Linked DNA regions of Roseibium sp. Sym1. The protein of the gene in region 1 interacts with the protein of each later gene in a pairwise test. Links are inferred from orthologs where the notes say so. Each region holds a gene or a part of one and is shown in the gene's direction. Other genes may lie near its edges. The genes, in order: cysE and cysK.

The links.
Region 2: the proteins of cysE (region 1) and cysK interact in binary tests that used the Escherichia coli proteins (3 or more experiments, as listed by UniProt). The link is inferred for Roseibium sp. Sym1 from one-to-one orthologs.

The regions. Positions count from the first base shown.
Region 1 is NZ_CP114786.1:4,415,857-4,431,606, forward strand. What follows is about bases 6,798-9,631. They hold cysE (serine O-acetyltransferase), read left to right. Parts: upstream 6,798-7,714; coding sequence 7,715-8,548; downstream 8,549-9,631. Other genes in these bases: O6760_RS20135 (enoyl-CoA hydratase-related protein), read right to left, coding at 6,798-7,545; O6760_RS20145 (DUF3126 family protein), read left to right, coding at 8,666-8,881; O6760_RS20150 (hypothetical protein), read right to left, coding at 8,976-9,631. Outside these bases: O6760_RS20090 (TrkH family potassium uptake protein), read left to right, coding at 1-246; DNA/RNA nuclease SfsA, read left to right, coding at 289-993; O6760_RS20100 (L,D-transpeptidase), read right to left, coding at 1,005-1,688; gpt (xanthine phosphoribosyltransferase), read right to left, coding at 1,949-2,458; O6760_RS20110 (competence/damage-inducible protein A), read right to left, coding at 2,474-3,217; O6760_RS20115 (FAD-dependent monooxygenase), read right to left, coding at 3,291-4,493; O6760_RS20120 (zinc-finger domain-containing protein), read right to left, coding at 4,508-4,753; O6760_RS20125 (alpha/beta fold hydrolase), read left to right, coding at 4,966-5,721; O6760_RS20130 (alpha/beta fold hydrolase), read left to right, coding at 5,743-6,663; more of O6760_RS20135, read right to left, coding at 6,733-6,797; more of O6760_RS20150, read right to left, coding at 9,632-9,677; O6760_RS20155 (DUF6949 family protein), read left to right, coding at 9,762-10,217; O6760_RS20160 (gamma carbonic anhydrase family protein), read left to right, coding at 10,224-10,751; O6760_RS20165 (class III lanthionine synthetase LanKC N-terminal domain-containing protein), read right to left, coding at 10,924-13,662; O6760_RS20170 (hypothetical protein), read right to left, coding at 13,830-13,994; O6760_RS20175 (transglutaminase-like cysteine peptidase), read right to left, coding at 14,946-15,467.
Region 2 is NZ_CP114786.1:1,595,718-1,611,388, reverse strand. The notes cover bases 980-3,734. They hold cysK (cysteine synthase A), read left to right. Parts: upstream 980-1,754; coding sequence 1,755-2,714; downstream 2,715-3,734. Other genes in these bases: O6760_RS07260 (glycosyl hydrolase family 8), read left to right, coding at 2,911-3,734; O6760_RS07270 (HAD family hydrolase), read left to right, coding at 980-1,612. Also shown: O6760_RS07280 (hypothetical protein), read right to left, coding at 1-307; dut (dUTP diphosphatase), read left to right, coding at 484-933; more of O6760_RS07270, read left to right, coding at 953-979; more of O6760_RS07260, read left to right, coding at 3,735-4,116; speB (agmatinase), read right to left, coding at 4,150-5,103; O6760_RS07250 (GNAT family N-acetyltransferase), read right to left, coding at 5,407-5,997; O6760_RS07245 (heavy metal-binding domain-containing protein), read right to left, coding at 6,008-6,325; O6760_RS07240 (hypothetical protein), read right to left, coding at 6,432-6,554; hisC (histidinol-phosphate transaminase), read right to left, coding at 6,727-7,800; O6760_RS07230 (Lrp/AsnC family transcriptional regulator), read right to left, coding at 7,853-8,335; O6760_RS07225 (zinc-dependent alcohol dehydrogenase family protein), read left to right, coding at 8,483-9,523; O6760_RS07220 (hypothetical protein), read right to left, coding at 9,604-10,230; O6760_RS07215 (aromatic amino acid transaminase), read left to right, coding at 10,697-11,887; O6760_RS07210 (YifB family Mg chelatase-like AAA ATPase), read right to left, coding at 11,919-13,445; O6760_RS07205 (hypothetical protein), read left to right, coding at 13,559-14,173; O6760_RS07200 (hypothetical protein), read right to left, coding at 14,160-14,330; and 2 more genes.

The DNA.
Region 1 (15,750 bases):
GGATCGGTCGGCATCATCACGGTGGCCCTGTCCTTCTTCGACCTGGATCTGGTGACCGCGATTTCCGCGGCCGCGACCTCGGTCGGCAATGTCGGGCCGGGTCTCGGTCACATGATCGGTCCGGCTGGCCATTTCGCACCTCTGCCCGATGGCGCCAAGTGGCTTCTGTCCTTTGCGATGCTGGTCGGCCGCCTCGAGCTGTTCACCGTTCTCGTGCTGCTGGATCCCGATTTCTGGTCGAAGTGAGATTGCCGGCGGCCTCCGAGCTTCGAAAAGGAAATACCTGGCATGAAATTCTCAGCGCCGCTTGTCAGCGGCCGTCTCGTGAAGCGGTACAAGCGATTCCTGGCCGACGTGCTCCTGGATGACGGCAATGCGGTCACCGCCCATTGCGCCAACCCGGGGTCGATGCTCGGCCTGAAGGAACCCGGATCCCGCGTCTGGCTGTCGCAGTCGGACAATCCGAAGCGCAAGCTCAAGTTTTCCTGGGAAGTGATCGAGGCAGATGGCGCCCTTGTCGGCATCAACACGGCGCATCCGAACAGGCTCGTGGAAGAAGCACTCGCCGCGGGCCGCATCGACGGGCTTGCCGGCTATGACGCCCTGAGACGGGAAGTCAAATACGGCAAGAACTCGCGGATAGACATCCTTCTGGAAGGCGGCGAGGGGGACAGGACCTATGTCGAGGTCAAGAATGTGCACCTGATGCGTCAGCCCGGGCTTGCGGAATTTCCGGACAGCGTGACGGCACGCGGTGCGAAGCACCTTGTCGAATTGGCGGACATGGTGGCAGAAGGCCACCGGGCCGCCATGGTGTTCCTGGTCCAGAGGCCGGATTGCGCCCGCCTCAACCTGGCGGGAGACATCGATCCGGCCTATGCGGCAGCCTTTGCTGCCGCCCGCAAGGCGGGTGTCGAGGTCTATGCCATTGGCTGTGACGTACGCCTCGACGGGATCGACGCGGTCAAGCCGGTGGTCATCGAGATCGGGTGACGACGCGCTTCTCAGGCCTGCCTGACGACAATCGGCGTTCCTTCCGGGACACGTTTGTAGAGGTCGATCACGTCCTGCTGCAGCAGGCGGACGCAGCCTGACGAAACCGCCCGTCCGATGGACCAGGGCTCCGTCGTGCCGTGCAGGCGGTAAAGCGTGTCCCGGTTGCCTTCGAAAATATAGAGCGCACGTGCGCCGAGCGGGTTCTGCGGGCCGGGCGGCATGCCATCACGGTATTTTTCGAGCTTCGGTTCGCGGGCGATCATTTCCGCCGGCGGGGTCCAGGTGGGCCAGGCTTTCTTGTGCTGGATCCTGGCCCGTCCACCCCAGGAAAAGCCCGCCCGGCCAATCCCGACGCCGTACCGCATCGCCTTGCCGCCCTCCATGGTCAGGTAGAGGAAACGGTTGGGGGTGTCGACGACGATGGTGCCCACCGGTTCCGGCGCCGAGTAGTCGACCAGCTGACGGTAGTAGACGGGATCGATCTTGCTCAGATCGACCGCGGGGATCGGAAAGCGTTCCTCCGGCATGGCCCGGTACAATTGCTGGTATTCCGGCGCAATGCTGCTGCCGGTCGTCGCCGGCGCGTTGGCGGGCGAAGGTCGCGGCGGCAGCGGTCCCTTGTGATGGCCTGACTGGCAGCCAGCGGCGAGAGCAGCCGCTGCAGAGGCTAGGAACAGGCGTCGGTTGAGCATTCCGTATCCCGTTGAGGTCTTCGTGATTGCACGATGCATGTCTGTGAACAACGGATCGCAACCACGAAGGGGCTTCGCTTTTGCGGCATTGAACCGGATTCGCGACGTCTTGACATCCCTCTTGGATGGTTCATGCAGACAAAAACGGCCGATCGAACAGGATGCTCGATCGGCCGGTGTAACTGATGTCGGGAATATGCCGGCAATGGCCGCCTTCTCGGTTCGCGGCCGGTTGCGGTGCCTCGTGCCGGGGCGGCAGATCAGCCGGCGGTTTCCTTCGAGAGCGGCGGCTGGAATTGCCATCCCATGTCCCACGGAAAATAGATCCAGGTGTCCTGGGAAACTTCCGTGATGAACGTGTCGACCATCGGCACGCCGACCGGCTTGGCATAGACGGTGGCGTAATGTGCCTTGGGCAGCATTTCGCGCACAACCTTCAGGGTCTTGCCGGTGTCGACCAGGTCGTCGATCACCAGAACGCCGCTGCCTTCTCCCCCTTCGAGATCAACGACCTTGGGGTCGATCGGCTTGATGACCTTGAGCGATCCCTGGCTGTCATAGTCGTGATAGGACGCAATGCAGACCGTTTCGATGGTGCGAATGCCCAGTTCGCGGGCGACGATGCCGGCCGGCACAAGTCCGCCGCGGGTGATGCAGACGATCGCTTTCCATTCACCTTCGCTGGACAGGCGCCAGGCAAGGGCGCGCGAATCCCTGTGGAACATGTCCCAGGAGACCGGGAAGGCTTTGTTTTGGGCGGGGTTTTCCATGTCTGGTCCTTCAAATTATCCCGAGAGCTCGGCAACGGCTGCGGCGACGTCCCTGACGGCGGCCTGCAGGACGGCCTCGTCCCGTGAACGAACAACGATCTGGGTTGTGAATCTGCCGTCGGTGGCTCTCGGATAGGAACCGATCAGCGTTTCCGGATGGGCATCCTGAATCGCGGACAGCCGCTCGGCGATCCGGCTTTCGGGCATGTCGGCGGCGACGGTTTCGGACAGCATTTTCGTACCCGTCGAAAGGGTCGGCGCAATTGCGTCCATCATCGCCTGCATGATGGACGGAACGCCGGCCATCACATGCACGTTGCCGATCCTGAAACCCGGCGCCTTGGAGACCTTGTTCTCAATCAGGTCGGCGCCTTCCGGGATGCGTGCCATGCGCTGGCGTGCGGGGGTGAACTGACCGGGGGCATAGTGCGTTTCGAGAAGGGCCACGGCCCTGGGATCCAGGTTCAGCGGTACGCCGAAGGCCGCGGCGATGCTTTCCGCGGTGATGTCGTCATGGGTCGGTCCGATGCCACCCGACGTGAAGACGTAATCGTATTTAGACCGGAGTGCGTTGACCGCCTCGACGATTTCAGGGGTTTCGTCGGGAACAATGCGGACCTCTTTCAGGTCGATTCCGAGAGAGGTCAGATAGTCGGCGACAAACCCGACATTCTTGTCCTTGGTACGGCCGGAGAGGATCTCGTCGCCGATCACCAGAAACGCTGCGGTCACAACGTTGACTGTCTTCTGACCGGTCATCTTCAAACTCCCTGGCACCTGGATGGGGATTGGCTTTATCGCAGCTTACGGCGCGGCTCAAGCAAAAGCGGGGTTATTGTTCCGGTGTCCAGCCATAAATGTCGTCGAAGCGTGTCGCGAGGCTGGTGGGTTTTGACAGCCGCAGGACGGTATCGCGCGCCAGGGCAAGCGCGCCCGAATAGTGGTAGGTGCGGGCGTTGTCGAAAGAAACCTTCTGGACGTGGGTTACCCTGGCCTTGCGATGGAACTCGAAAGCGCGCAAGGCGGCCGGCACGTTCTCAACATCCACCGGCAAATGCCTGGCGAGGATGGCAGCGTCCTCTATGGCCATTGCGGCGCCTTGTGCCATGTAGGGCAGCATGGCATGGGCCGCGTCGCCGAGGAGGGCAACATGGCCGTGTGACCAGGGGCCGGACGCCTTGACGCTGCAGAGCGCCCATTTCAGCCATTCGTCCGAAGATCCGAGCAGGTTGCGTATTTCCGCGGGCCAGTTTCTGAACAGGTGCAGCAGCGCTTCCCTGTCGGCCCTGGTCGACCACCTCTCGTCCTGCCAGTTCTCTTCGGCCAGGGCGACGATATTGAGGTGCCGTCCTCCCTTGACGGGGTAATGCACGAGATGGGAATCGCGGTGCAGCCACAGTCCGGGGTCGGTGGTCCATCGACGGGGCACGGCGTCAATGGGCACCGTCGTCCGGTAGGCGACCTGACCGCTGAAGCGCGCGTTTTCATGGCCCGGCACCAGGCGCCTGACCCTTGACCAGACCCCGTCGGCGCCAATCAGCGCCTTGCAGGCGAGATTTCCCGTCATGTCGGCATCCTGATAGATACAGGTCAGGTTCCCGTAGGGCGTGGACGTGAGATCCATGACCTCACAAGCCAGCTTGATGGAAATTCCCGGTGTTGCCCGGGCCTTGTCGAGCAACACCCGCTGCAGATCCGCCCTGTGGATCTGCCAGAACGGGTAGCCGTGACGCATCTTGAGAAAAGACCCCATGCGCACGGTTGCCAGCTGGCGGCCGGATGTGCCGGACCAGATGCGCAAATTGTCCGGTGCATTCGCGTGAGGCTCGAGTTCCTGCAAGAGCCCGAGGCGGTCAAGCACAGCGCAGGCATTGGGCGAGAGCTGAAGTCCGGCGCCGACTTCACTGAGCACGTTCGCCTTGTCCAGCAAGACGACCTGGTGGCCTCTGTCACGCAAGAACAAGGCCGCCGTCAGGCCGCCAATTCCCGCGCCGGCAATGATGATCGGGAGGTCGGCCTCGCCATTCGCGCTCATGACACCGTTTCTTTTCAGGCGGCGGCCGGCGCCCAGGTGCAGTCCGAAGGCGAGGACTCAGTTTCCTTCAGGGTCGCGTCAAACTTGTACAACGTGGAGCAATAAGGACAGACCACTTCGTTTTCGCTGCCCATGTCCAGGAAAACATGCGGATGATCAAACGGAGGATTGGCTCCGATACACATGAATTCCCGTGCACCGATCGCAACGGAATCGTGTCCGCTCGAATTCTGAAAATGCGGGACGACGTGATCCGCCATTGTCAAATTCCTCTTCTTGAAAGGGTCGGTTCCCGATAGCAAATTTCCCGGACCATATCCATTTGTTAAAGGCGTGTGTAGGGGCTTTGTGTTGCGATCCACCGCCGCAGACCCGTACCGGGCCGCCGTGAAATGGGCTTTACCTTACAGACCCAAACCCCTTACTGTGTCCCACAATTGCGTTTTCCGTTTACGTAAGGGTTAGCAAATTCATGCCGCAGTTCGAATTCGATGGTGTCAGGATCGCATATCTGGATGAGGGAGAAGGGGATCCGATCCTGCTGATTCACGGATTTGCGTCCAACAAGCAGGTCAACTGGCAATATCCCGGCTGGGTGGATCTCCTTGTCCGCGACGGACGGCGCGTGATTGCCATCGACAATCGTGGTCACGGCGACAGCCAGAAATTCTATGACCCGGCTGCTTACGGGGCGCCCGTCATGGCGGAAGACGCCAGGCGGCTCCTGGATCATCTCCAGATCGAGCGTGCGGATGTCATGGGCTATTCCATGGGCGCCCGGATTTCGGCATTCCTGACCCTCAACCATCCGGCACGGGTGCGCCGGGCAGTCTTTTCAGGTCTCGGCTACGGCATGATCTCGGGGATAGGCGATCCGGAACCGATTGCATCGGCACTGGAAGCCGAGCGGCTGAAGGACATCACCGACCGGACCGGCAAGGCCTTCCGCGCCTTCGCCGAGCAGACCGGGTCGGACCGCCGGGCTCTGGCGGCCTGCATGCGCTCTTCTCGCCAGAAGATCAGTGAAGAGGACGTTGCCCGTATCGAGCGTCCGGTGCTGGTCGCGGTTGGAACCAAGGACGATGTTGCCGGTTCGCCCCAGAAACTGGCGGCCCTGATCCCGCATGCGGACGTGCTGGAGATCCCGGGGCGGGACCACATGGTGGCCGTCGGCGACAAGGTCCACAAGCAGGGCGTGCTTGCCTTCCTGAACAACGTCGAAGCTTAAAGGTCTGGCGGATGCCCTGGAATGGCATCCGCGGCAAGAAAGGATGTGGTTGGTCTCATGGGTCCGAAGCGTGTTGAATTCCAGGGTGTCGAGAAGAACAGGCTGGTTGCGGACCGGTACGGGTCGGGCGAACAGCCGGTGATCATGCTGCATGGCGGAGGGCAGACGCGCCATTCCTGGGATGCCGCCTCCAAGCGCATCGCCGATCTGGGCCATCCTGTTTACTCGCTGGACCAGCGCGGGCACGGCGAAAGCGACTGGGTACCCTCCGGCAACTATGCCTTTGAGGATTTCGCGCGGGATCTTGTCGGTGTGACCCGTCAGGTCGGCGCGCTCCATCGTCAAAAACCGGTTGTCGTCGGAGCTTCCCTCGGCGGTTTCGCCGGCATGCTGGCGGAGGGGCAGGAGAATCCCGGAGGCCTGGCGGCCCTTGTTCTCGTCGACATCACGCCCAGGATCGACATGGGCGGCGTCAGCAAGATCATCGGATTCATGAGCGACCGGGTCGAGCAGGGTTTCGCCACGGTGGAAGAGGCGGCGGATGCCATCGCCCGCTACCTGCCGAACCGCGCGAGGCCGAAGGATCTGTCAGGTCTTTCGAAGAACCTGAGGCTGCACGAGGACGGCCGCTACCGCTGGCACTGGGATCCGGCGTTCCTGAAGACCAAGCGGCATGAGGATCCGGACCAGGCCGACCATGCCCAGGACGAGGTGCTGAGCGCTGCCGGCAACCTGTCCTGCGCCGTCCTGCTGATCCGGGGACAGAATTCCGAGCTTGTGTCCATGGACCACGTGCGCGAGTTCCAGGAGCAGGTGCCCCATGCCAGGTTCACGGATATCCGCGATGCCGGCCACATGGTCGCCGGCGACAAGAACGATGTTTTCGCGGGCGCGGTCGAAGAGTTCCTGATCGGATTGAATGCCGGCGCCGAGCCCGCGTGAGGGAAAAACGCGAGTCCCGCCAGCGGGTTGTCTTCGGTTTCGAACGTCTTGATTCAGAAGGGGCGGGGGTCAACCGCCCGTGAACCGCGGCGACCGTTTTTCAAGGAAGGCCTTGCACCCCTCGCGGTAGTCCGCACTGTCAATGCAGAGTTCCGCATCCTCCAACAGGTCTGCCATTTCACCGGCGACATTTGGCCTGGACAGGTGGTTGATGGCCCGCTTTGCGGCTTTCAGCGACAAGGGAGCGTTGTTGGACAGGATGGAGCACAAGGCGTCGATCCGCTGGTCCAGTTGCGTGTCGTCGACAACTTCGTTGATAAGGCCGGTGCGCAAGGCCTCGTCCGCGGCGAGGCGCTCCGCCGTGAAGAGAAGCCTCTTGGCGTCGGACGGGGAGACGGCTTCCAGCAGATCCCCGAGGGCTTCCGGCGGATAGGCCAGGCCCAGCCGGGCCGCGGGAATGGCAAAAAACGCCGAACGCGCGGCAATGCGCATGTCACAGGCCAGGGCCAACCCCAAACCACCGCCAAGGCAAGGGCCCTCGATGGCCGCGATGACCGGAACGGCCACGGCTTTCAGGGCCTTGAAGGCAGCCACGTTGATATCGTCATAGTGCTTGGCGGCTGCCGGTGTGGATCGGATCTCGGCAAACTCGGAGATGTCCGCCCCGGCGCAGAAGCTCTTGCCGCCGACCCCGCGCACGACGCAGACGCGGACCGAAGCGTTCTTACCGAGTCCGTCCAGCAGAGCGGGTATTGCCTGCCAGGCGGACAGGGGGAGGGCATTCTTCCTTGCCGGGGCGTTGAGCCACAGTTCGGCAACCGCGCCGTTGACCGTCAGACGCGGGTTTTCATGACCGGTGGACCCGGTGGCTTGCGAAGTCATGCTCATTCCTCAAAACCTGGTTTTCAAATATGCAATCGGCCGGAAATCCAGCACTTTGCTACTTCATAACAGGAGGTCATATCTGATATCAGCAAGTTTCATTTTGGAATATCAGACGACAGTCCTATGTTAGGGACACGAACGTGACGGCTTGAAAAGGAGACAGGCCATGTCGGCACCGATCAGCAAGTCCGACTTGAAACAGGTTTCGACCCATGATCCGGTCTGGCAGCAATTGCGGGATGAGGCGCAGGCGATGGTGGCGCAGGAGCCAGCCCTGTCTTCGTTTGTCTATGAAACCGTGCTGAACCATGACAGCCTGGAAGAAGCGGTGCTGCACCGCCTGGGTGATCGTCTCGGCCGGGACATTGTTTCCGCATCGCTGATCAGGCAGACCTATCTCGAAGCGCTGGCGGACGAGCCGGAGCTTGCCAAGATCTTCCGGGTCGATATCGTTGCCGTTTTCGACCGCGATCCCGCCTGTTTCCGGTACCTGGAGCCGGTGCTCTATTTCAAGGGCTTTCACGGTCTTCAAACCCATCGGCTCGCCAACTGGCTCTGGCGCAAGGGCCGCAAGGACTTCGCGCTTTATCTGCAGAGCAGGGCCTCGGAAGTTTTCCAGATCGACATCCATCCGGCCGTTCCGGTCGGCCGGGGTATCTTCATCGACCATGGCACGGGGATCGTCGTTGGCGGTACCGCGGTGATCGAGGACGAAGTCTCCATCCTCCAGGGCGTCACCCTTGGCGGCACCGGCAAGGTCGGCGGGGATCGTCATCCGAAAATCCGCCATGGCGTGCTGCTGGGAGCCGGAGCGAAGGTGCTCGGCAATCTGGAGATCGGCCATTGCTCGCGGATCGCCTCGGGCTCCGTGGTGCTCAAGGATGTCCCGGCCAATACGACGGTTGCCGGCGTTCCGGCCAAGATCGTCGGCGAAGCCGGATGTCCGGAACCCGCACGCAGCATGAATCAGCTTCTGGGCGAGGAAGACCCGGCCGAGTGAGCCATGTTGCAGGCGCACAGGAAGACGGGGATAGATGCGGGAAAGGCTTTGGCAATTGCGCGTGGTCCTGTAGGGTCCCGGCCAGTCAAAAAGCCAAGGCAATAACAGGAGATCGCCGTGAAGCCCGATGAAATCCGCAAGATCGAAGCCTATATGCGTTCGAAATTCGAATTGCCGAGCCTTCAGGTCCGCGCGCGGCCGCGCAAGGACGACAGCGCGGAAGTCTATATCGGCGAGGAATTTATCGGCGTGATCTTCCGTGACGACGAGGACGAGGATCTCAGCTGGAACTTCCAGATGGCCATTCTGGAAATCGATCTGGAAGAGGTCTGATTTCCACACGCCCCGAGATTGAAGCACGGCCTTTCGATCAGATCGAAAGGCCGTTTCATTTTTGGGTCCAAGAGGCTTGCCGCGGGCCGTGCGCCTACTGGTTGACCAGGAAAGTCCGGGCCCTGGCGTAGAGGGCCGCGTCCAGCCGCCGCCAGTCCGGCAGCAGGGTCTGGTCAAAGCGGTAGCGCAGTTCCAGTCCGGGGGTAATGCCGATGGCGCGATGGCAGACTGCCGTGCCGGCAGGTGTTTCCTTGCGGCAGCGGGTGATGAAACCGCCCTGGATCGAGGGATCATGCGCGATCAGGTCGGTGGCCGGCGCCGCGCGTGCCGACAGGGTCAGGATCTTCAGGCCATCGGGACCGGGCTGCTCGCCGCCCCTTGCAAGGCGGCGGTAAAACGGTTCCAGCCGCGCCCGGAGGCTTTCCCGTCCGGGGTTGCTTTCAAGATCCACCAGGATGGCACTGCCTTCCGGGACTGACGCGTATTCCTCCATGGCGGAGAGATCCGGCCAGTGCAATGCCAGCCGCAGGCTGCCGAAGCGGGCATTTCCGGATCGGGACAGGCGGCGCTGCTGTTGCGATGCGATCAGGTTCTCCGGCAGGCGGATCCGGACGGGGCCAACCGAAACGGCGACCGGTTCGCGGGCGCGTGCCGCCGACGTCTCCCGCCACGCCGCCGACAGGCTGAGTGCTTTTTCAGCAAACAGGACAGCGGAGAGAATGCAGATGGCCAGCCACAACCAGGTGAAATGACGCGGCTTGGAGTTGCTGGGTTCCGGCAGGGACAGCGGGATCATGGCACGACCTGCCTTCGGGCAAGCGCACTGATCTGGCACATAGTGTCCTGAAACGGAACATCTGTCCCGGCAGGGGAAACCTGCATGGCCGCGTTTATCGGCCTGTTGTCGAGGATTTGGCCCATTTGCCGATCCGGCACAGTCTTTGCTCTTGACCCTTTAGGAATTCTTAATCACTTTCCGCGGGAAAGAGTTAACAAGGGGTTAACGGCTGTGCTGTTCGATTTTCTTATCGTTGGATATATCGCCTGTGCGGGCTTTGTGGCCGCCGGTGTCCTTGGCAGTCTTTATCAGCTGATCACCCAACAGCCGCCCCGGTTCGCATTTGACGGAGAGGGACTTCTGCCCTTCCTGGCGGGTCTCTTCCTGTGCGTGTTTGCCGGCCCCTTCATCATCATGCGCAACGCCATTCGCGGCCGCCGGATCGAGAAGCGGCCTCTGGGCTGGCTCGTTGCCTCCTCGACCATCGCCGGTATGTGGAGCATGTGCTCCGGTGTGATGGTCATCAACGTCGCCCTGATCATGATCGGTTTTTCCTGAGGTCACATGCCGGTTTACGCTCTCGACGGACGTGTTCCCGTTTTCCCGGAAACAGGGGACTACTGGGTGGCGCCAAACGCGACCCTGATCGGGCACGTGGTTCTTCACGATGCTGCCAGCATCTGGTTCAATTCGGTTCTGCGCGGCGACAACGAGCCCATAACGGTCGGTGCCCGGTCCAATGTGCAGGACGGCTGCGTCTTTCACACCGACATGGGCTTTCCGCTGACGATCGGTACTGATTGCACCATCGGCCACAAGGCCATCCTTCACGGTTGCACCATCAAGGACAATGCGCTTGTCGGCATGGGAGCGACCGTGCTCAACGGCGCCGTGATCGGTTCGAATTGCATCATCGGTGCAAATGCGCTCATTCCCGAGGGCAAGGTCATCCCGGACAATTCTCTGGTGGTGGGCGTGCCCGGCAAGGTCGTCAAGACGCTGCCGGACGAGATTGCCGCGAGCATCGCCGGTTCCGCCGAGGGCTACGTGCGCAACTGGCGCCGTTTCAAGGCCGGACTGAAAGAACTCTGATACCGCCGGAACGGCTTGTACCCTTTGCCAGGGGATCGAAGGGTGGGGAGGGCCGAATTCCTGGTGTTGTCTTCCGTGTGCGGACCTTACGCCCGATGCTCCAGTGCGCGGGGTGAGAGGATTTTCGGAGCGCGGCCGTGCATTTGTTGCTCATGAGAGCTTTCCGCCGGCGTCAGCTCAAGCCTGGAAATCCCGGGCGAGCTTCCGGAACTGCCGCAAGGCGGGCGAGGAAATGGCAGACACCGCCGCTGCCGCACATGAGGTCGGCCGTCGCGTGAGGGGCGTCGTCGACCTGCCACACACGGCTGTCTTCGCCCCGCAGCCGGGAGAGCGCGGCCAGGGTTTCCCCGATCCGAAGCGCCTTGCGCAGATCCTCCTCCCGTTCCAGGATCTGCCAGGCGCTGAGGTGAATCTCGCCCAGCCCGGTCAGTCCACAGCAAGTGCTGTAGTTGGTCAGACGGACATATTCGCCGAAATGCGAAAGAGCGGCGATTGCCTTCTCCTTGAAGTGGTTCTCTCTTGTCGCCTCATAGGCGTCGAGATAGGCCATGGCGATGCCGGGTGAGCCGTGACACCAGCGGAACCAGCGTGTCTCCTCGTCCGAAGCAATCGGCCAGACAAGCCCGTTGTCACCATTGTGGGCGGCCAACCGATCGAGCCAGGCAAAACCGCGTCTCCAGGCAGCGTTGACCGCTGCATCCGGACAGCGGTGGTCGTAGCGTACCAGAAACGCCAGGATACCGGCGACACCATGCGCAAAGCCGGTGTATTGCTTGCCCGTCATGCCGGGTACGCCATCGGGCATATCCCACCCTCCGTCCTCCCGCTGCGCGTCCAGGAGGTATTGCGCGGCCCTGCGCAAAGAAGGACGGAAATCAATGACCGGACCAGCAACCGCCTCGCAGGCAAGCGCCGCCAACCCTTGGCCCGCGGCGCCATGAGTGAGGTCGGGCCAATCCAAAGGCCCGCTCAAGGCTTCCTCCAGATATCCGCTGAACCAGGCCCCCCCCGAGACCAAGCCTGAATTGACTGCATGGGAGATCGCGAGTGCCACGCCCGCTTCACCGAAGTAAAGTCCGGGAAGCTGGTCGTCGCGGGTCCTGTAGTGCGCCAACAGCCAGTCGATCGCCCGCACCAGCATGTCGCGCCGGGAAGGGGTCAGCCAGGACGGGTCGGCGAATTTCGCGCAGACATAGACCGGGCCGGCCACGCCGCGGTAAAGGCTGCGCAAATTGCCAAGTTGGCCGCCATTCTGGTGTTGGGCACGGCCGTCCCGCCTCGGTTTTTCGTCGAGATGCGACAACCACAGTCCTGTTTCGTCTGACCGGGGAACCGCTTCGAACAGACCGTGAAAGGCCTGCGTCAGGAAGTCCCGCCGTGGCGCCCTCGCGACCTCGGAACGGACGGCTTTCCCTGGAGCGGAAAGGGACTGTGCCTCTGATTCGAGGAAAGCCTTCAGGTCTGAAAGCGCCGGACGATCGCCGGGTCGCTCGGCCCAGCAATCCGCAATCAGCCTGCAGAGCTCCGGTCGCGCCGGCACAAGCTTCCGCAGCCTCCGCTCCAGGTCCGCGGCATCGTCCGCAACCAGATACTGGGGATCCACGTTGCCGAGGGACCAGATCAGCAGACTGCCGATCGAATAGACATCGTCCGCCGGATCGGGTCGCTCGTTCCTGAGCTGCTGCGGCGAGACAAACCCAGGCGTGCCCTGGGTGAACGGCACCCCCTCGTCGCCAGGGCTCCAGGACAACTCGAAATCGAGAAGCGCAATCGTCCCGGAGGAAGTGATGCGCACGTTGCGAGGGGTCAGGTCGCGATGCACGATACCCTGGGCATGCAGGTCGGCAACCGCTTCGCACAAGCGCGCGAAAAAAAGCAGGCGGTCGCGTTTTTCCTCATCGCTCCAGACATTGCAGGGATAGGTGCCGAAAGTGGTCTCAAAATCGTAACCCTCCACGAAATCCATCGGCAGATAGCCGTGGCCCTTGTCTGTTTCGAAATAGTCGTCAACCGTGGGCACAGACTTGAGGTCGCGCACCGCGTTCTGGACCTTCCATTGGTGTTTCAGCCGGTCACGCATGTCGCGCCCGTTCGGGTCGGAGGACGTATGTTTCCGGCCTTCCTTGACGATGCAGTATCGAACCGCCTCCTGCCTGCGCAGGTCGAGCGCCAGGAAGATGGAGCCCTTGGCGTTGACACGAAGCACATTGAGCAACAGGTAGCCGGGACCGAGTAATTCCGAGCCTCCGGAAAGGGAAAGTTCATCGGTTCCTGTGTCCGGCACCAGGCCGGAGAACGGGTGCTCAAGGCCTTCTGGAACGCGATAGGGTGCCTCATACTGATCCGTTCGGAGCGATCCGTCAGGAAACCGGATCTGTTCCACGATCTGGCCGAGCCGGTTGCGTGTCATGATCGGATTGTAGCTGCCGAAGCGGGAATGGACCGTACCGCCCAGTGCAAGGTCCGTTATCACTTCAGGTCCGCGAAGGCCTGCTGTCAGCGGCACGAGTTCCGCCGCAAGCGCCGCCGCACGGTCGTCGTTCTCCGGATAAATTGTAACCGCCTTGCCGACCTGCGTTTCGCCGAATCCCGCCTCGTTCAAGGTCCGCAGAAGGGAGGGGGTCGCGATGAACTTGAAGGCGGTGTTGCCGCGCGCAAGGAGCGGAAACAGCAGCCTGAACAGCTTCGGTCCGTCCTGGGGGGTGACGGAAACATGCAGTTTCCATCCCTGCGACCCCACAGCCCTGCCGCAACTCGCCCAAATACCCCGACGAGACCATGTCAGACCGGCTTCCTCGGCAAGGGCGGTGTAGGCGTCCTCATCATCCGCGCGAAAGAATCCGTCCGGATCGGAAGCCTTCTCCAGGCCGGGCGCAGGTTCGGACTCAAACGGCGGCGTCAGCTCGGTCATTGCAGGAATTGTGCGGCGGTACGAGAGGGTAACCGGTCCACGGTGCCATCGGGTGTGTCTCCGGATGTGGCCATTCGGTCGAACGGAAGGTTCTTGCAGGCCGGTTCGGCAGCGGCTTTATACCTTCCTCGTCCGGCACAGCGACGGTGCTCTTCCCGAGACACGGATCAATCGGGAAATTTCGGCGCGGGTGCCGGAATGAGTTCCGGCGGGTCGATGTCGCGCGTCCTGGGCAGAAAACTCACGTAGGGCGCAAGGCCCGATCCCTTCAACATGTGTTTGATCGACTCGAAGGCGGGTTCGCCGACATCGACGATGAATGGCCTTGTCATGTCACAGGATTCGCCGGAGCAAGTGTTTCCGCAGGTGTCGGTCCCACAAGTGTAGTTGCAGCTTTCGCCGCTGCAGGTTTCGTTGCAGGATTCCCTTGCGCATGTCGAGCTGCAGCTTTCTCCGGAACAGGTTGCGTTGCCGCCATAACAGGAAGTGTCACACGTTATTTTGCAGGTGTCGCCCGAGCAGGTGCCGTGGCAGCTTCCGTCGCAGGTGCTGTCGCAGCTCTCCGACGTACAGGTCGTGCCGCAGGTGCTGCCGAGACAGGTGTTTTTCGTGCAGGCTTCGATGGATCCCGATATGTCGCCCAAAGAACGCCCGGTCAGGACACCCAGTACATCTTCCGGCGACAGTGCGCGAAACCGTTTTTCTTCCCGCTTCTTGAGGCCCTGAAATTCCGATAACGCTGCGTCAGTGTCAAATACCAGCCGGTGAAAGAACTGGGGGTCTGATCGTGCCCGTTCAATTAATTCAACATAAATATTATTTTGCATGATACCTGTCCAAATTGAAAGGTAAGAATACGTTAATAAAGTAGCCGGAAAAGCTCGGATAGTCAATTCTGGGTGGTGCTGTAAACAATTCCCTTTTCGGTTGCGGCTGCTGCCTCGTGAAGACGTAAGCCGGCGGCAAAACCTCGGGTGCAGGCGAACGAAACGGTCGCGCGCGTGTCCGAAAATCTGTCATTCCAGGTGGAGATCCCTGCTGGAACAGGGATGTTTTGAAGGCCGCTGCAAAAGGCGTGACACGAAGCGCGCACAATCGCCCTTTTTTACAAGTCCGGAACATGATCGGCGGCCGCCCGGTTTCACGGTGTCGGTCCCGAAAAAACGGGAACCGGCCTGCGGGGGGCGGGCCGGTTCCCTGGATCCGGTCGTGGTAGGGATGGGGAGGGTGGGGACGCGACCGGATCGTCCTAGAGGCCGGAGGTCCCGGCCAATTCCCAAACCTTAGTTGGACACGCTGCTGACCGTCGTCACACGGGTGTCCGAAATGCCCGTCCATTGCACGGGCGAACGCGCGGACTGGCGCTTGATGTAGCGGTAAGGCGTCGAATACCAGGGCAGCACGGCCTCGATCTGGTTGTCGAGGATCATGTCGCCATGATCGGTGCGCACCGTCAGTACGGCATGGCCCGAGTTCTGAAGGTCCTTGGCAACCGTGATCAGCAGCGCACTTTTGGGCCAGCCGGCCTCGATCAGGACGCGCTGCTTCTCCAGAACGTATTCCTCGCAGTCACCGTAACCGTCGACCGGATAGGTCCAGAATTCCTCCTGGCCGAACAGGTCGGCATCTGTCATCGGACGTATCCTGCGGTTCACGTCCTTGTTGATGGCGATCAGTTCGTTCCATCGTTCTTCGTCCAGGCGGACGACAACCGGATCATAGCGTTCCCTGGGACAGGCCCAGTTGTTGTCGCGGCAAAACTGGACATATCCCACCGGCGCCTTCACGTCGGTGCGCATGATCATGAAACGGCCGGGATCCGCCTGCACAGATGTGCCGCAAACGACGGAGCTCAAAGCCAGGATTGATGCCAGTAAAGTAGACTTAAGTAATTTCATCGTCACGCCCTCCCCAAGGCTGACGTAACGATGACTCAATGCCTTTTACTTCGAGAAAATCTTCAAAGTAAAACTGTATGTTTATTTGATTTTTATTTTAGGATAATTTGATTTATGTTTGAGTTTTATTTGAATAGAATTTGCCGAAAATTTTCCTAAAATTGAATCGATCCTCTGCAAGTTATTGAAA
Region 2 (15,671 bases), 2.8 Mb from region 1 along the record:
GCTGCGCGGCATCGCGCTCGCAGATCTTGGGCGCGGCGGCCTGCGCAGCGAGACGTTCCTGGATCAGCGCGACGACGGTGACGCGGTCGGCATTGCATTTCTGCGAGACCTTGGCCTGGTTCTTGTCAAGGCACTGCATGATCTGGTTGTTCGCCAGCGTTGCCGACTTGCAGTAACTCTCGATGTCCTTGCCGCAGCTCGCCGCCAGGATCTTGATGGCATCGGCAAATCCGACGGTCTGCGCAAGCGCTGAAGGGGTGGTTGCCAGCAAAACGCCGGCGGTGAGGGCAAATATCAATTGTCTCATGTTGCAAATCTCCCGAACACGGCAACATTACGATGGGGCAGAGTGTTTCAGGAGACGATTGCGACTTCAAGTGGATCCCCGGCTTGAAGCCGGAATAATTCGTCTTCCCTTGCCAATCTTGACAGAGGGCCGCGAATGTCGTCACTCGCGGCAACACTCATTGCCGGATGCCTCACATGACCGTCACGCTGGAATTCAAACGCCTTGACCACGGCCGGGACCTGCCGCTGCCCGCCTACCAGTCCGAGCTTGCCGCCGGGCTCGACCTGCTCGCCGCGGTCGAGGCGCCCATGTCCCTCGCACCCGGCGAACGGGCCCTGGTGCCGACCGGACTGGCGATGGCGCTGCCTGCGGGTTACGAGGCCCAGGTGCGGCCCCGGTCGGGCCTTGCCGCCAAACACGGCGTAACTGTCCTCAATACACCTGGCACGATCGACGCCGACTACCGGGGTGAGGTCAAGGTCATCCTGATCAATCTCGGCGTTGCGCCGTTCGAGATCGCCCGCGGCGAGCGAATTGCCCAGATGGTGATCGCGCCGGTCCTCCAGGCGCGCATCACGGAAGTCGAGACATTGTCCGACACGGAGCGCGGGGCGGGTGGTTTCGGCTCCACCGGCCGCAAATGACACGTCAGGACACCAGGTCATGATCCCCAGCCTCGTCATTTTCGACTGTGACGGCGTGCTCGTCGACACGGAGCGCTTCACCAACCGTAACATGGCGGAGATAGTCACGGCGCTCGGCCATCCGATGACCGGTTCGGACTGCCAGAAACAGTTCATGGGCCGCACGCTGGAGGATGTGCAGCGGCTGGTCGAGGCGCTGGTCGGGCAAAAGCTGCCGGAAGACTGGCCGGACCAGGTCCGCAGGCGCGATCTGGAAAGCTTCGAGGCAGGGGTGCCGGCAATCCGCGGCATCGAGGGCGTTCTCGACCGGCTGGAGGATATGGGCCTGCCCTATTGCGTCGGCTCCTCGGGCAGATACCAGAAGATGCGCGCCACGCTCGGCAGTTCCGGCCTTCTGCCGAGGCTCGAGGGAAAACTGTTCTCCGCCCAGGATTGCGAACGCGGCAAACCGGCGCCGGACGTGTTCCTGCTGGCGGCGCGCAAGATGGGCCATGCTCCGGAAACATGTGTTGTCGTCGAGGACAGCGTCCCGGGCGTGATGGCGGCCCGGTCGGCCGGCATGCGCGTCTACGCCTTTGCCGAGGATCCGGCCTGCGACCGGGACGCGATGACGGCGGCCGGCGGTATCCTGTTCGACGATATGACGAAGCTGCCGGAGCTTCTTCTTTCCAACAGCTAGTCCAATTCTGGAAAAAGGTTTTACCGGGTTGAACGCAAAGGCATCCAACGCCTCTTATAACTTGCGGGACCCCGTATTATGTTACCGTTTCAAGCAAGGAATGAGGCCGGAGCACAACCCCGGCCAATCAGGGAGACCAGTCATGAGCAAGAAGACCAGCGGCCGCGGGAAGATCTACGCCTCCATCACCGACACCATCGGTGATACCCCGATAGTCCGGCTGGACCGCCTGGCAAAGGCCCATGGCGTCAAGGGCAACCTGCTCGCCAAGCTGGAATTCTTCAACCCGATCTCCAGCGTCAAGGACCGCATCGGCGTATCCATGATCGAGGCCATGGAAGCGGCGGGCCAGATCGAGCCGGGCAAGACCACCCTGGTGGAGCCGACGTCGGGCAATACCGGCATTGCGCTTGCCTTTGTGGCGGCTGCCAAGGGCTACCGCCTGATCCTGGTGATGCCGGAAACCATGTCCGTCGAGCGCCGCAAGATGTTCAAGATCCTGGGCGCGGAGCTGGAGCTGACCGAGGGTCCGAAAGGCATGAAGGGCGCCATCGCGCGCGCCGAGGAACTGATTGCCGAAATCGACGGCGCGGTGATGCCGCAGCAGTTCGAGAACCCGGCCAATCCGGAAATCCACCGCAACACCACGGCAGAGGAAATCTGGAACGACACCGACGGCAATGTCGATGTGTTTGTCTCCGGCATCGGTACTGGCGGCACGATCACCGGTGTTTCCCAGGTGCTGAAAGCGCGCAAGCCCGAACTGCACGTGGTCGCGGTCGAGCCGGCGGACAGTCCGATCCTCTCCGGCGGCGAGCCCGGCCCGCACAAGATCCAGGGCATCGGCGCCGGTTTCGTTCCGGCCATTCTCGACACCTCCGTCTATGACGAAGTCCAGACGGTGGCCAACGAGGACGCCTTTGCGATGGCACGCGAAGTCGCGAAGACAGAGGGCCTGCCGGTGGGCATTTCTTCCGGCGCGGCGCTGACGGCGGCCATCCAGGTCGGCCAGCGCGACGAGATGGCGGGCAAGAACATCGTCGTGATCATCCCCTCCTTCGCCGAGCGCTACCTGTCGACGGCATTGTTCGAAGGCCTCTGAGCCGACGCCGCTCGTGATGGCGGCGGACCATCGGGTCCGGATGACGCTCGGGACCTGTCCGAGACGGACTGACCCCGGACTTCGACAAAGCCGGAGGACCGGGGTCGCCTGACGACGACGCAAGCAGCCGGTTGCAAGCCGTATGACTTGCGTCGGCTGCATATTCTGCGCGAACACGCACCCAAAAGGGGGCTTCATGGTTCGGATGATCGTCTTTGCCTTGTTGCTTGCCCTAACAGGCACAAAAGTCGGCTCGGAGCCCGTTTTCCCCTCTGTTTCCAAATCCGAGCGTCTCGAGGCGCTCGACAGGTTCTGGTCGGACTGGAAGAGGGTCTACTTTCGGGAAGGCTGCGGCGGTGCCTTTGTCGACATTTCCGGCGACGGCAGGCCGGCCTGGGGCGGCAGCGCGTCGAACACGCTTACGGTATCGGAGGCGCATGGCTATGGCATGCTTGCGCTTGTCCACATGGCCGGCCGCGAACCGGGCGTCCGACGCCTGTTTGACGGCATGTTGGCGTTCTACAGGGCGCATCCTGCGGCGTCCGATCCTGGGCTGATGGCCTGGAACCAGACGCGGGATTGCCGCGACGGGGCGGATGGCGGCAATATGTCGGCCACCGATGGCGACCTTGATATCGCTCTGGCTCTCCTGCTTGCCGACCGGCGCTGGGGCGGTTATCGCGATGCCTTCCTGCAGGCGCAAGCGGCCATCCTTGAGCATGAGGTCACGCCGGACGGTATGATGCGTCTCGGCGACTGGGCCACGGATGACGATTATGCAACCGCCTCCCGGTCGTCGGATTTCATGCCTGGCAGTTTCGCCGCTTTCGCCGCGAACAGCCAAGAGGATGGCCACAGGTGGCGGCAAATCCGGGACCGGGGTTACTCGGTCTGGGGCGGACTTTCCAACGATCATGCCTCCGAAACAGGCCTGGTACCCGATTTTCTGATTGGCCTCCCTGACAAGCCCCAACCTGCCGGGGCGAATTTTCTGGAAGGCGAGAGCGACGGCTGGTTTTCGTGGAATGCCCTGCGCTATCCCTGGCGTCTTGCGCTCGACCTGCTTGAAACCGGTGATGGCCGGGCGGAAGCGCATCTGCGGACAATCAACCGGTGGATCCAGGACGCCTCCGGGCGGGATCCATCGCGGATTGCCACGACCTACCGGCTGGACGGCAGTATTCCCGACGACCGCGAGACCGGCTCAGCAGCCTTCCTTGCCGTCTTCGCCGCCGCCGCGCTCGGCGGCACCGGTGATCCGGGCGCCGACCGGGACTGGTCCGACGCGCTCTGGTCCGCACTGGTGTCCCGTCCGATAGAAGATGAAGATTATTACGGCAACACGCTCAAGCTGCTGGCCATGGTTGCCCTGGCCGAGCTCTGGACGCAGGACGCTCCTTGACGTGGCCCAGGCTTGGCAAGAATGCCTTTGCCGTTACCGGTGATGCAGCACACGGCCGATCGTGTTCATCAGGATCTGTGCCGCCAGGATGCTGGTGGTGCCCGTCGGATCGTAATCCGGCGCCACTTCCACCAGGTCGATGCCGACAATGTCGCCGCGTTTGGCAAGGCCGTCGATCAGTTCCAGCACCTCGTAATAGAGAAAGCCGCCATGGCTGGGCGTGCCGGTTCCCGGCGCGATCGACGGATCGAACGCGTCGATGTCGATGGTGAGGTAATAGCGCTTTCCCTCCGGAATGCGCGCCAGCATGCCTGCGGTGCCGAGCTTGCGCACGTGGCGCACCGACTGGATGTCGGAGCCCATGCGCCGCGCGGCCTCATAGCCGTCCCGCGCCGTCGACGACACATTGCGGATGCCGATCTGGGAAAGGCCGGTCACATAGGGTTTTTCCGCTGCCCGGCGCATCGGATTGCCGTGGCCGTAGCGCACGCCGTGGCGTTCGTCGACAAAATCGAGATGGGCGTCGATCTGCACCACGTGGATCGGGTCTTCACCGTCAAAGGCGTTGATGCAGGGAATGTTGACCGAATGGTCGCCGCCGAGCACCACCGGCAGGGCCCCGGCGGCGAGGATCTTGCGCACGCCGAACTCGATGCGCCGGTGGCTTTCGATCGTGTCGGTGTGGACGATATCCGCGTCGCCCAGATCGACCATCCGGGTGGTTTCCGCCGGCAGGTAGGTGATGTCGTCCTCGAAGTCATAGGCCCCGGCATGGCCGAAGGAGAACAGCGTCGAGGCCTCCCGGATGGCACGCGGACCCATGCGTGCACCCGAGCGCCACTGGGTGCCGAAATCGAACGGTGCGCCCAGCACCGCGACATCCGCGTCGATCGCGTCCCAGTCCGGCTGATAGGGCGACTTGCCGAACGTGCAGATGCCGACAAAGGGCAGGTTCAACCGTCCGCCTTCATAGCCGTGTGAGGACATTCCTATGCTCCCGTTTGGTGACTTCCGGCAATAGAGCATCAAACCAGAGGGTGGAAAAGGCGGCATGTGACGTGTTGTAGCGACGAACTGATCATCAGGATGCAAAGCGCCACGACAATGCCCGGTGTCACCCCGGGCGAGCAACGCGAGACCCGGGACCTGCTCATTTCCAGAGACCTGTTTTGGCGAAGGCCCCATGCGTGAAAGCAGCTATGGCTTCAGCAAGCGGACCTGCGAGTAGGCCCCGGATCTGCGCTGCGCTTGTCCGGGGTGACATCGGGACAAGGATTGACAAGGCATGCCCTAGACCGTCCGCGCCATGCGCGTTGAGGAGGAAAAGCCGAACAGGAGTTCCAGGATCCCCGTCTTTTCTTCGCTGACGGCTTTGAAGCCCTTGCGCTCGTAAAGAGCCTTCGCGCGGGGATTGGTGTTGATCACGTCGAGGCGGACCCTGGAGAGGTTGCGGCTGCGGGCTTCGGTGAAAACGGCCTCGAGCAGCGCGCCGCCAATGCCGCGGCCGCGGGCGTCCTCGGCAACGAAGATGCCGTCCATCAGCAGGCAGCCGTCTTCGGTTTCCCGCTCCAGCGTATCCAGCAGGAGCCCGCGCCAGGTGCCGCCAAACAGGCCGTAGACCGCCGTCATGTCACCAAGACCGCCGCCGATAAGGGCGCCCTGATCGGTCTTGAAACCGGCAAGTCCGAGCAGCCCGCCTTCGGGGGACAGCGCGCTGACGGCAAAATCCGGATTGATCACCCGTTCAAGGAAGGCGAGCGCCTTGTCCTCCGGCGCCATTACCCTGCCCAGCTTGCCGGCAAAGGCCTGCCAGAACAGACGCACGGCAACGGGCCGTTCGGTTTGGGGAAAGCCCGGGACGATCCGGTATGTCGGGGGCATGGCCCGTCACCTAGCGGACGGTTACCGCCGTGCCCGTGGCGCTGACCATCAGCATGGAGCCGTTCTGGCCGACGGTCTCGTAGTCGAGATCGACCCCGATAACGGCATTGCCGCCAAGGGACTGCGCCTGCTGGCACATTTCCGCGACGGCGATCTCGCGTGCCTTGGCGAGTTCTTCTTCATAGGCCCCGGAGCGGCCGCCCACAATGTCGCGAATGCCGGCAAAGAGATCCTTGAACAGGTTCGCCCCGAGGATCGCCTCGCCCGTCACCAGGCCCTTGTAGTCCAGGTCCCGGCCCTGAATGGTGTTGGTCGTGGTGACGAGCATGTCGGTTCTCCTCGATTGCATTGACGCCTCCTGACATGGGAAGCGGGTCGGGCCAATACAAGGAAGCGAAGGAGGGGCATCCGGCCGCGAAATCGCGGTGGGACCGTCACAGAAGATGCGCAAGAATGGCTGTCAGCGTGAGCACGATGCCCGCGGCGGCCGCGACCGTGATCAAGGTCCAGTCGGTTCCGCTGACCGGTGACTTCCGCTGTTTCGCTCCGTCTGCCATATGCTCCGTCCGATCCGGACACTTTCCCCGGGGAGCCGGGTTTGGTCGTGCGGTCCGCGCTCATGCTCGCCCGGACAAGTCTCGCAGGCAGATCCTAACAAGTCGCTTAATCGGCGTCGTCCCGGTTGCGATTGCGTCAAGGTGATCCGGTCACGGCAGGTTGCGGAGCGCCTCAGGGTCGATACCCGGTCCCGATGATGGAGCGGATCGCGCGCACGAGGGCGTCGCATTCCTCGTCTGTGCCGACCGAAATGCGCAGATGGTTGTTGATGCGCCCGACCGGAAAATGCCGGACGAGAATGCCGTCGGATCTGAGCTTCGCCGCCAGCTCCGCCGCCGCCACTGTGCCGTGCGAGACGAACAGGAAATTCGCGGCGGAGGGCAATACGTCGAACCCCAGATCCGTCAGGTCGGCCGCAAGGCGCTCGCGGGAAGCGATCACCATGTGCCGGGTTTCCTCAAACCAGTCCGTGTGGGTCCAGGCGGCTTCCGCTCCGGCCAGCGCCAGGCGGTCGAGCGGATAGGAGTTGAAGCTGTCCCGGATCCTCTGCAGCGCCTCTATCAGATGCGGCTGGCCAAGGGCGAAGCCGACCCGCAGGCCCGCCAGGCTGCGCGACTTTGAAAAGGTCTGCACCACCAGCAGGTTGTCATGGTTCGGCACAAGGCTGGCGGCGCTGTCGGCGCCGAAATCGACATAGGCTTCGTCGACAATCACAACCACGTCCCGGTTCTGATCCAGGATCGTTTCGATGGCGCCCAGACCCAGCGCGATGCCGGTCGGAGCATTCGGGTTGGCGACAACAATGCCGCCGCAGGGGTCTTTCAGGGACGCGACATCGACCTGGAAGCCGTCATCGAGCGGGACCGTGCGATGGGCGATCCCGTAAAGCTCGCAATAGGTCCTGTAAAAACTGTAGGTGATGTCGGGAAAAACGATCGGGTCCCGGCCGCTGAAAAATCCGTGAAACGCGTGCGCCAGGATTTCGTCGGAGCCGTTGCCGGCAAAGACGTTTTCGGGGCTCAGGCCGAACGTCCCGGCGACAGCGGTCCTCAGCCGGGCTGCACCCGGATCCGGATAGAGCCGCAGGCTGTCCTGCGTGGCGGCACGGATCGCCCCGAGCGCTATCGGCGACGGGCCGTAGGGGTTCTCGTTGGTGTTGAGCTTGATGACACTGCTGTCCGACGGCTGCTCGCCGGGCACATAGGGTACCAGCCGGCTGACGACGGGGCTCCAGAACTTGCTCATGAAAATCGGTCCTGTGCGGAAACACGTCAGGGCACGGGCCCGTACCCTTGTTTCAAAGGTGACTGATCGCTTCGCGAATGGGAAGCCGGTTCGAGGACTTCAGTTCGCGCAAGGACAGATTTGACTTGATGCTTGTCACGCCCGGCAGCTTGCGAATGACCTTTTCCACAAAGCGGCTGTAGTCGTCGAGATCCTGCGCGACCACCTGAAGCAGGAAATCCGCGTCGCCGGTGGTGTTGTGGCAGGACAGGACTTGCGGACTGGCCTCGACCGCCTTTTGAAACGCGGCGGTCGAGGCCTCGTCGTGTTCGGAGCAGGTCAGCTGGACGAAGGCCATCACGCCCAGACCGAGCGCGCGCCGGTTGACGACCGCCTGGTAGCCCTCGATGACGCCGGCTTCCTCCAGCCGTTTCAGCCGCCGCCAGCAGGGCGTTTCGCTTAAGGACACCTGTTCCGCCAGTTTCGCGTTGGAGAGCCTGCCGTCGCTCTGCAGCCGGATCAGGATTTCGGCGTCTATTCTATCGATCTTGGGCACGGGAAAGACTCTGCTAAAAAATGAGATCCTTGTAGCAGACTAGTCCCGAATATGGTTTGAAAGAAGCGATTTTGGCAAAGCTCTTCCAGCCGGACCGACTAGGATTGCAGCCGTTCATTTCGCATCAGCAACCGACGGGACCCGCTCATGAAAGCCGTGCTCTATGAAACCTTCGCGCAAGCCCCGAAACTGGTGACGCTGCCGGATCCGGATCCGGAACCTCATGGCGTCGTGCTGAAGGTCGAGGCGACCGGGGTCTGCCGCAGCGACTGGCACGGCTGGATGGGGCACGATCCGGATATCACCCTGCCGCATGTGCCCGGTCACGAGCTCGCCGGCACCGTGCTTGCAACCGGCAGGGATGTTCGCCGCTGGAAGAAAGGCGACCGGGTCACCGTGCCCTTTGTCGGCGGCTGCGGCGCCTGCCCGGAATGTCATGCCGGCCACCAGCAGGTCTGCGAAAACCAGTTCCAGCCGGGCTTTACGCATTGGGGCTCCTTCGCCGAATTTGTCGGCATTCACCAGGCCGATCTCAATCTGGTCGCCCTGCCCGAGACCATGGGTTTCGCAACCGCCGCCAGCCTCGGGTGCCGCTTCGCCACCTCGTTCCGCGGCGTGGTCGACCAGGGCAGGGTCTCTGCCGGCGAATGGGTCGCGGTTCACGGCTGCGGCGGCGTCGGCCTGTCGGCAATCATGATCGCAAACGCGGTCGGCGCCCAGGTGGTCGCCATCGACATAACGGATGACAAACTGGCGCTGGCACGGGATCTTGGCGCCGTGGCGACGGTCAACGCGGCTACGGAGGCGGATGTTGCCGAAGCGGTTGTCGAGATCACCGGCGGCGGCGCGCATCTTTCGATCGACGCGCTGGGCCACCCCGTCACCTGCTTCAACTCGATCCAGAACCTGCGCCGCCGCGGCCGGCACGTGCAGATCGGCCTGATGCTGGCCGATCACGCCACGCCAAAGGTGCCGATGGCCAGGGTGATCGGCTGGGAACTGGAAATCCTCGGCAGCCACGGCATGCAGGCCCACCGCTATGGAGCCATGCTCGACATGGTGAGGTCCGGCAAGCTGGCGCCCGACCGGCTGGTCGGCAAGGAAATCAGTCTGGAGGAGTCGATCGCCGCGTTGACGCAGATGGACCGGTTCGAGGGTGTCGGAGCAACGGTGGTGACGCGGTTCTGAGGGCTACCAAACCTATTTCAAGTGATGAAAGTGCTTCAAGATTAGGAAATTGCCTTCCGGCATCGGGCTGTCTTTTCTCGCTATCGACGTTTAATAATTTTTGGGGGAATTTCGCATTTTGCAGATGCTGCGTGCTCTGAGCTAATATTTGACGCACTACCAGAAATTTCCCCGTACAAATCTGAGTAACATGCGACCATATGTAATGAAGTTTGCAACCTAAAAATTAGATCCAATTCGTCAGTATTAAGATATTCCTTAGGTATTTCAAAAATAAGTTGATGTCCGTCGGGTTCTAAGAACCCAACAACAGGGCCAAGTTTTATGACTTTACCTATTAGTTTTTCATAAGTTTTGTTATCAATAGATTTAATAGCATCGGACAATGATTGTTGGATTATTGTGTCGGATTTTTGAATACCCTCACCTGATTTGAAGCTCCAATAATTATCTTTATGCCAAATGTGGAAGCTATAAATATTTGCGGATCCTAGTCCGGTGTTTGTAAGGCTTATACTGTTTGCGTCAGCATCCATAGAAAAGCTAAGAAGTGGAGTACGGCTAAGGAAAGCACTCTCTTCTTGAAGAAGATATGTGTAGTAAGCGAGAAAAGAGGAAAAAAATCCGACAAATAATGCTGTTATTGCCGTAATTGGTTCCCAGTTCTGACCTAGCCATGAAATAATACAGAGAAAAACTTTTTTCATTTGTGATTGCCGATGTATATCTTTTGCTATGTTAGATGCATTTCACTATCTTACTACGAAGAAGGGCAGCTCCTTATAACATCTTCTACGCGGCGCGCCGCGATATGTCCTATCCCCGAAAGCTCATCGCCTTTGCCAAGTGGATCCGACCAACCTAGTCCACGTAGTCGAGATAGGCCAGCGTTTGGGTAGGCTTGAGGTGACGGTGATGACCGCGGGCGCTTAGGGCCAGCCGTTCAGCGCCAATAACTTCGCGGTAGGAACAAGGCTGGCCGCCAGGGGTAAGAGGCAGTGTGTCACGTTGACTGGAGGCACAGCCCATTCGGTGGTAACGCCCTGCTGCAAGCCGAAATGCCGATTGGGTCAATCTGGCCATGACGCGGGCGTGGAACCGGTCTATCGAGATGAAAGGAAGACCGGCGTAAGAGAGTGCCATTCACGGTGAGCCGGGCCCGGGAGGACAGGCATGTTTGGAGACGTTGGCGACTATCCTGTTGACCCGATCATGATCGGGGCAGACCTGTTTGCTCAGGATCCGCGGACCGACAAATTGAACCTGACGGTTGGGGTCTACGAAAACGAGCAGGGTCAGACGCCGATTCTGACTGCCGTGAAACGCGCAGAAAGCGATCTTGTCGCCTTGCAGAAAACCAAGGCGTATATGGCCCTGACGGGAGACGCGGACTATTACGGCAGTCTCGGGCAGGAAATCCTGGGAGCGGATCTTTTCACCGGGCACGACTTTGTCAGCGCACAGACCGCCGGCGGTGCCGTTGCGCTTCGTGTGATGGCGGATTTCGTCGCGCAGCTGTCGCGCAAACCGACCATCTGGCTGCAGAGCCCGACCTATGGCAACTACATGCCGATTGTTACGGCCGCAGGCGCGCCATGGCGTTCGGTCCCTTACTATGACCAGTTGCGCTGCCAAATGAGATTTGAGGAGATGCTGACGGGACTTGAGGCGGCACGGCCCGGGGATCTCTTCCTGTTTCAGGGTGTTTGTCACAACCCGACCGGCGCCGACCTGACAAAAGAACAATTTGGCCAGTTGCTGGACCAGCTCGAGCGTCTTGGCGTGGTGCCCTGGATTGATCTTGCCTATCTCGGTTTCGGCAAGGGTTTTGAGGCCGATTGTGAACAGGTCAGGCAGATCGTCGGGCGCTTCGAGGAATGCGTTGTCTGCGTGACCCTGTCGAAATCCTTTGGCATCTACCGCGATCGGGCGGGCGCGCTTTTCCTGAAATGCAAACCCGAAACCAGGGAACGCCTCCAGCGTGCCGTCTCGGCCATCATTCGCTCCGGCAGTTCACATGCACCGGATCACGGCCCAGCAGTGGTCAGCCGGATATTGTCGGATCCCGATCTCAAGTCTCTCTGGCTGCAGGAGCTTGAGGTCATGCGAAAGCGGGTGGCCGGTATTCGGCAGGAAATTGTCCTGCTGGAACAAGAACGTTATCAGCGGGACACCCTTGCTTATCTCGGCCGGCAATCCGGCATGTTCTCGCTTCTGCCGCTCAACAGCGACCAGGAGACGGCATTGACCCGCGATCACGGCATTCACGTTGTCAGGGGCGGCCGGGTCAACGTGGCGCGGCTCAACAGCACCACCATCCCGAAGTTGATCGAGGTGTTTCATCAGGTCATCTCCGTCCGGTGACCTTGGCATGATGTCGGGCTCTCGATGAAACTCAGGCCGCCCGCCGCGACATGTCCTGGCCCCGGTAGCTCATGGCTTCGGCAAGATGGATCCGGCCGACCTGATCCATGCCGTCGAGATCGGCCAGCGTGCGGGCAAGCTTGAGGACACGGTGATAACCGCGGGCGCTGAGCGCCAGCCGTTCGGCGACGTCGCGCAGGAAGGCAAGTCCCTTGTCGTCCGGCTTGGCCATGGTCTCGACCACGGACGCCGGGGCCTGGGCATTGGTGCGGCACGCAAGGCCAAGCTCCAGGAAACGCTGTTGCTGGATCGACCGCGCCTCGGCGACCCGGGCAGCGACGGCTTCCGAGCTTTCGCTGGCCGCCGGGCCGATCAGGTCGGCGGCCGTGACCGCGGGCACCTCGATGCGCACGTCGATCCGGTCGAGCAGCGGCCCGGAGATCCGTGCCTGATAGTCGGTGATGCAGCGATCGCCCCGCCGGCACTGATGGCCCGGCTCGCCGGCATGGCCGCAGCGGCAGGGGTTCATGGCGGCGACCAGCTGGATCCGGGCCGGGTAGCTGACCCGGTGATTGGCCCGCGCGATCACGGCCTCGCCCGTTTCCAGGGGCTGGCGCAGACTGTCGAGCACCTGCGGGGTGAATTCCGGCAACTCGTCCAGGAACAGCACGCCGTTATGGGCGAGGGACACCTCGCCCGGCCGGGCCTTCAGACCGCCGCCGACAAGCGCGGCCATGGAGGCGGAATGATGCGGCGCCCGGAACGGCCGCCGGTCGGTGAGCTTGCCCTCGGCCAGTTCGCCGGCCAGTGAAGCGATCATGGAGACTTCCAGGAGCTCGCGCGGGCTCAAGGCGGGCAGGATCGACGGCAGGCGGCTGGCCAGCATGGATTTTCCGGATCCCGGAGGGCCTGTCATCAACAGGTTGTGGCCGCCTGCGGCAGCGATCTCCAGCGCGCGCCGCGCGGTTTCCTGCCCCTTGACCTCGGCAAGATCGGGCAAGGGCCCCGGATTGCCCTGCAGCCGGGCGACCGGCCGTGACAGCACTTGCGTGCCCTTGAAGTGGTTGGCAAGCTGGATCAGCGAGCGCGGCGCCAGGATATCCATGTCCGCGTCGGCCCAGGCAGCCTCGCTGCCGCTGGCCTCGGGGCAGATCAGGCCCTTGCCTATCCCGGTCGCGCCCATGGCGGCGGGCAGCACCCCGGCAACCGGCGCGAGCGTGCCGTCGAGGCCGAGTTCGCCCAGCACCGCGTACCCCTCGAGAAATTCGCCCGGAATCGCGCCGATGGCGGCCATGACCCCGAGTGCGATCGGCAGGTCGTAGTGGGAGCCTTCCTTGGGCAGGTCCGCGGGGGCCAGATTGACGGTGACGCGTTTGGCCGGCAGGGCCAGTCCGGAGGCCGACAGGGCCGCGCGCACCCGCTCCCTGCTTTCGCCGACGGCCTTGTCCGGCAGGCCGACCACGTTGAAGGCGACCGCGCCCGGTCCGACATGAACCTGAACATCCACCGGCACCGCCTCGATGCCCTGAAATGCAACCGTCGTGACCCGGCTGACCATGCCCCGCCCTCTACCTGAAGATGTGCTTCAGGCAAGCATATATCAAAACAGGATGGCGATATTATACTTCACAAACCCATTGCGCGCAGTGGGGTTCCTGATATGATTTCGGAATGGGATATCGCGATTACTGGACTGAAGTTGCAACCCGCGCTTTCAGCGAAAGCCTTAAGGCTGTCAGTTGGGACAACTGGATCAATATTGTTGTGAAGATATTGATGCCATTGCTGATAGCTGCGGCCCTAACCTGGTGGGCGCAAACAGGTGTTGAATACAGCCGCATTGTCCAAGTGCTGCTTACCCTCGGAATAACGGCTATTGTCGCTATCATTATCTTTTTCACAAAGATGCTTACAATTCCGCCGAAAATGCATAGCGAAACACTGGCTTTAGTACCTAAAGAGCAAGATTCGGAAAGAGAAGCTGCTATTTTGAAGCTTGTACAGCTTCGACATGATGGTGTTAGGCATCGTAATGATGGCAAGAAAATAGAAGACGAAGGAGTTGAATGGTCCGAAGAATCATTACAATGGATGGAAGATGTTATCGCGACACTGACTATAATATCACCTGCTAAAGCAGAAATGTTTAGAGTGCTCGATACGGTACCGCAGGCTCGTCATCGATGTTTGTCAGATGACAAAAAATTTAGAACAAAGTTTGCTATGCATGATTATCGCCTAGTGCGCCTGACAGAAATAGCCGACAATTTGCTCAATCAGAGCTAGTATTTTTACCATCATTCTTTTCGCCTTTAGGTGGCGGACTTTTCGCGATACGCTTTAGGTTCGCGTCAAAGGCTTCCTCGGACTCGTCGCATTCGAGTTCCTTGGCAGCTTCTTTGAATTTGTCGATTTGAGCTTTTTGTTGTTTTAAGGAAGTCATCTTCGATGCCTAGTTATAGGATGTTCATTGATGATACGGGAAACGTAAACTCAAAGACAGACGAGCACCCGCAAAACCGATACGCTGGGATCGTTGGTGCAATCATGAACCTTGATTATGTTTACACTAGGTTCGAACCATCCTTTGATAAGCTACGCCGCAAATTCTTCTGCGATAATGATGATGAGCCGATGCCAATCTTGCACCTACGCAGGATGAAAAAGGCTGAGGGTCGTTTCCATCAACTCAAAGACAAAGATTTTAGAGCGGAGTGGGAAAAATATTGTTTCCGTATGTATGAGCGCGCTCAGTACACCGTTATCGCGGTGTGCGTTGATAAGCTTCGTTTTCTCGAATTGCATGAGAATTGGGACGGAAATTTTTATAGGCTTTTAGTGGGCAACGCCATTGAGCGCTATTTCTACTTTCTCAAAAATAGCGGCGGCGACGGTGACGTCATGTGCGAAGCCACAAACCCTAACCTGGATAACAACCTCAAGGAATTGTACCGCGAGTTTTATCATGATGGCAGCGACCACATTAAAGCGCACGCGTTACAAAGCCGCCTGTCAACGAATGAGATAAAGATACAACCCAAGTCCGACGACATACGCGGCCTTCAGCTTGCCGATATGCTAGCTTCCACATCATTCTCACATTGCAAGCGTATCTATGCTGATGGCCCTGATTACGATGCCTTCGCTATGAAGGTTGCAGACGTTCTGGAGCGCGACAAATTCTATCGTGATCGCCACGGCAACCCGCACGGCTACGGAAGAATCTGGAGGCCATAAATAAAAACGGCCCTTGCGGGCCGTTCCCAAGCTAGTGCGCTTGTCCCTCCAACTTGGCGTTGGATTACGCCAAATATAGTCTATCTCACTGATTCAGTCAATAGAATCAACGATCTTTCCGCATCCGAAACGAAAAACGCAACTGGACCGGCTTACGCCTGAAATGCTGTTTCGCCTCAACTAGATTGCCTATAGCTCAGGCGCTTGCCCTTCACATTCAACAGCGCGATTTCAGCCCGCATATTGTCATCTACGCCCAGCTTGATCCGGTTGGAATAACGGAAATCGTATTCCGCCAGATAGCGGTGCAGATGGTGTTCCGCGCAGTGCTGGTAGACGCCTTTCATGCCGCGCTTGAAGATGGAGAAGAAGCCCTCAATCGTGTTCGTGTGGGCTTTGCCACGGACGTATTCTTTCTCCGTGTGGTTCACCATTTCATGGGACGCGAAGTAGGTGCCGATTTCCGGGTACATGCGCGCCGTGTCCGTCATCAGATCGGACTCGTGCTTGACGTTCGTGTGAACGACCCAGCTAACCTGATTGGCTG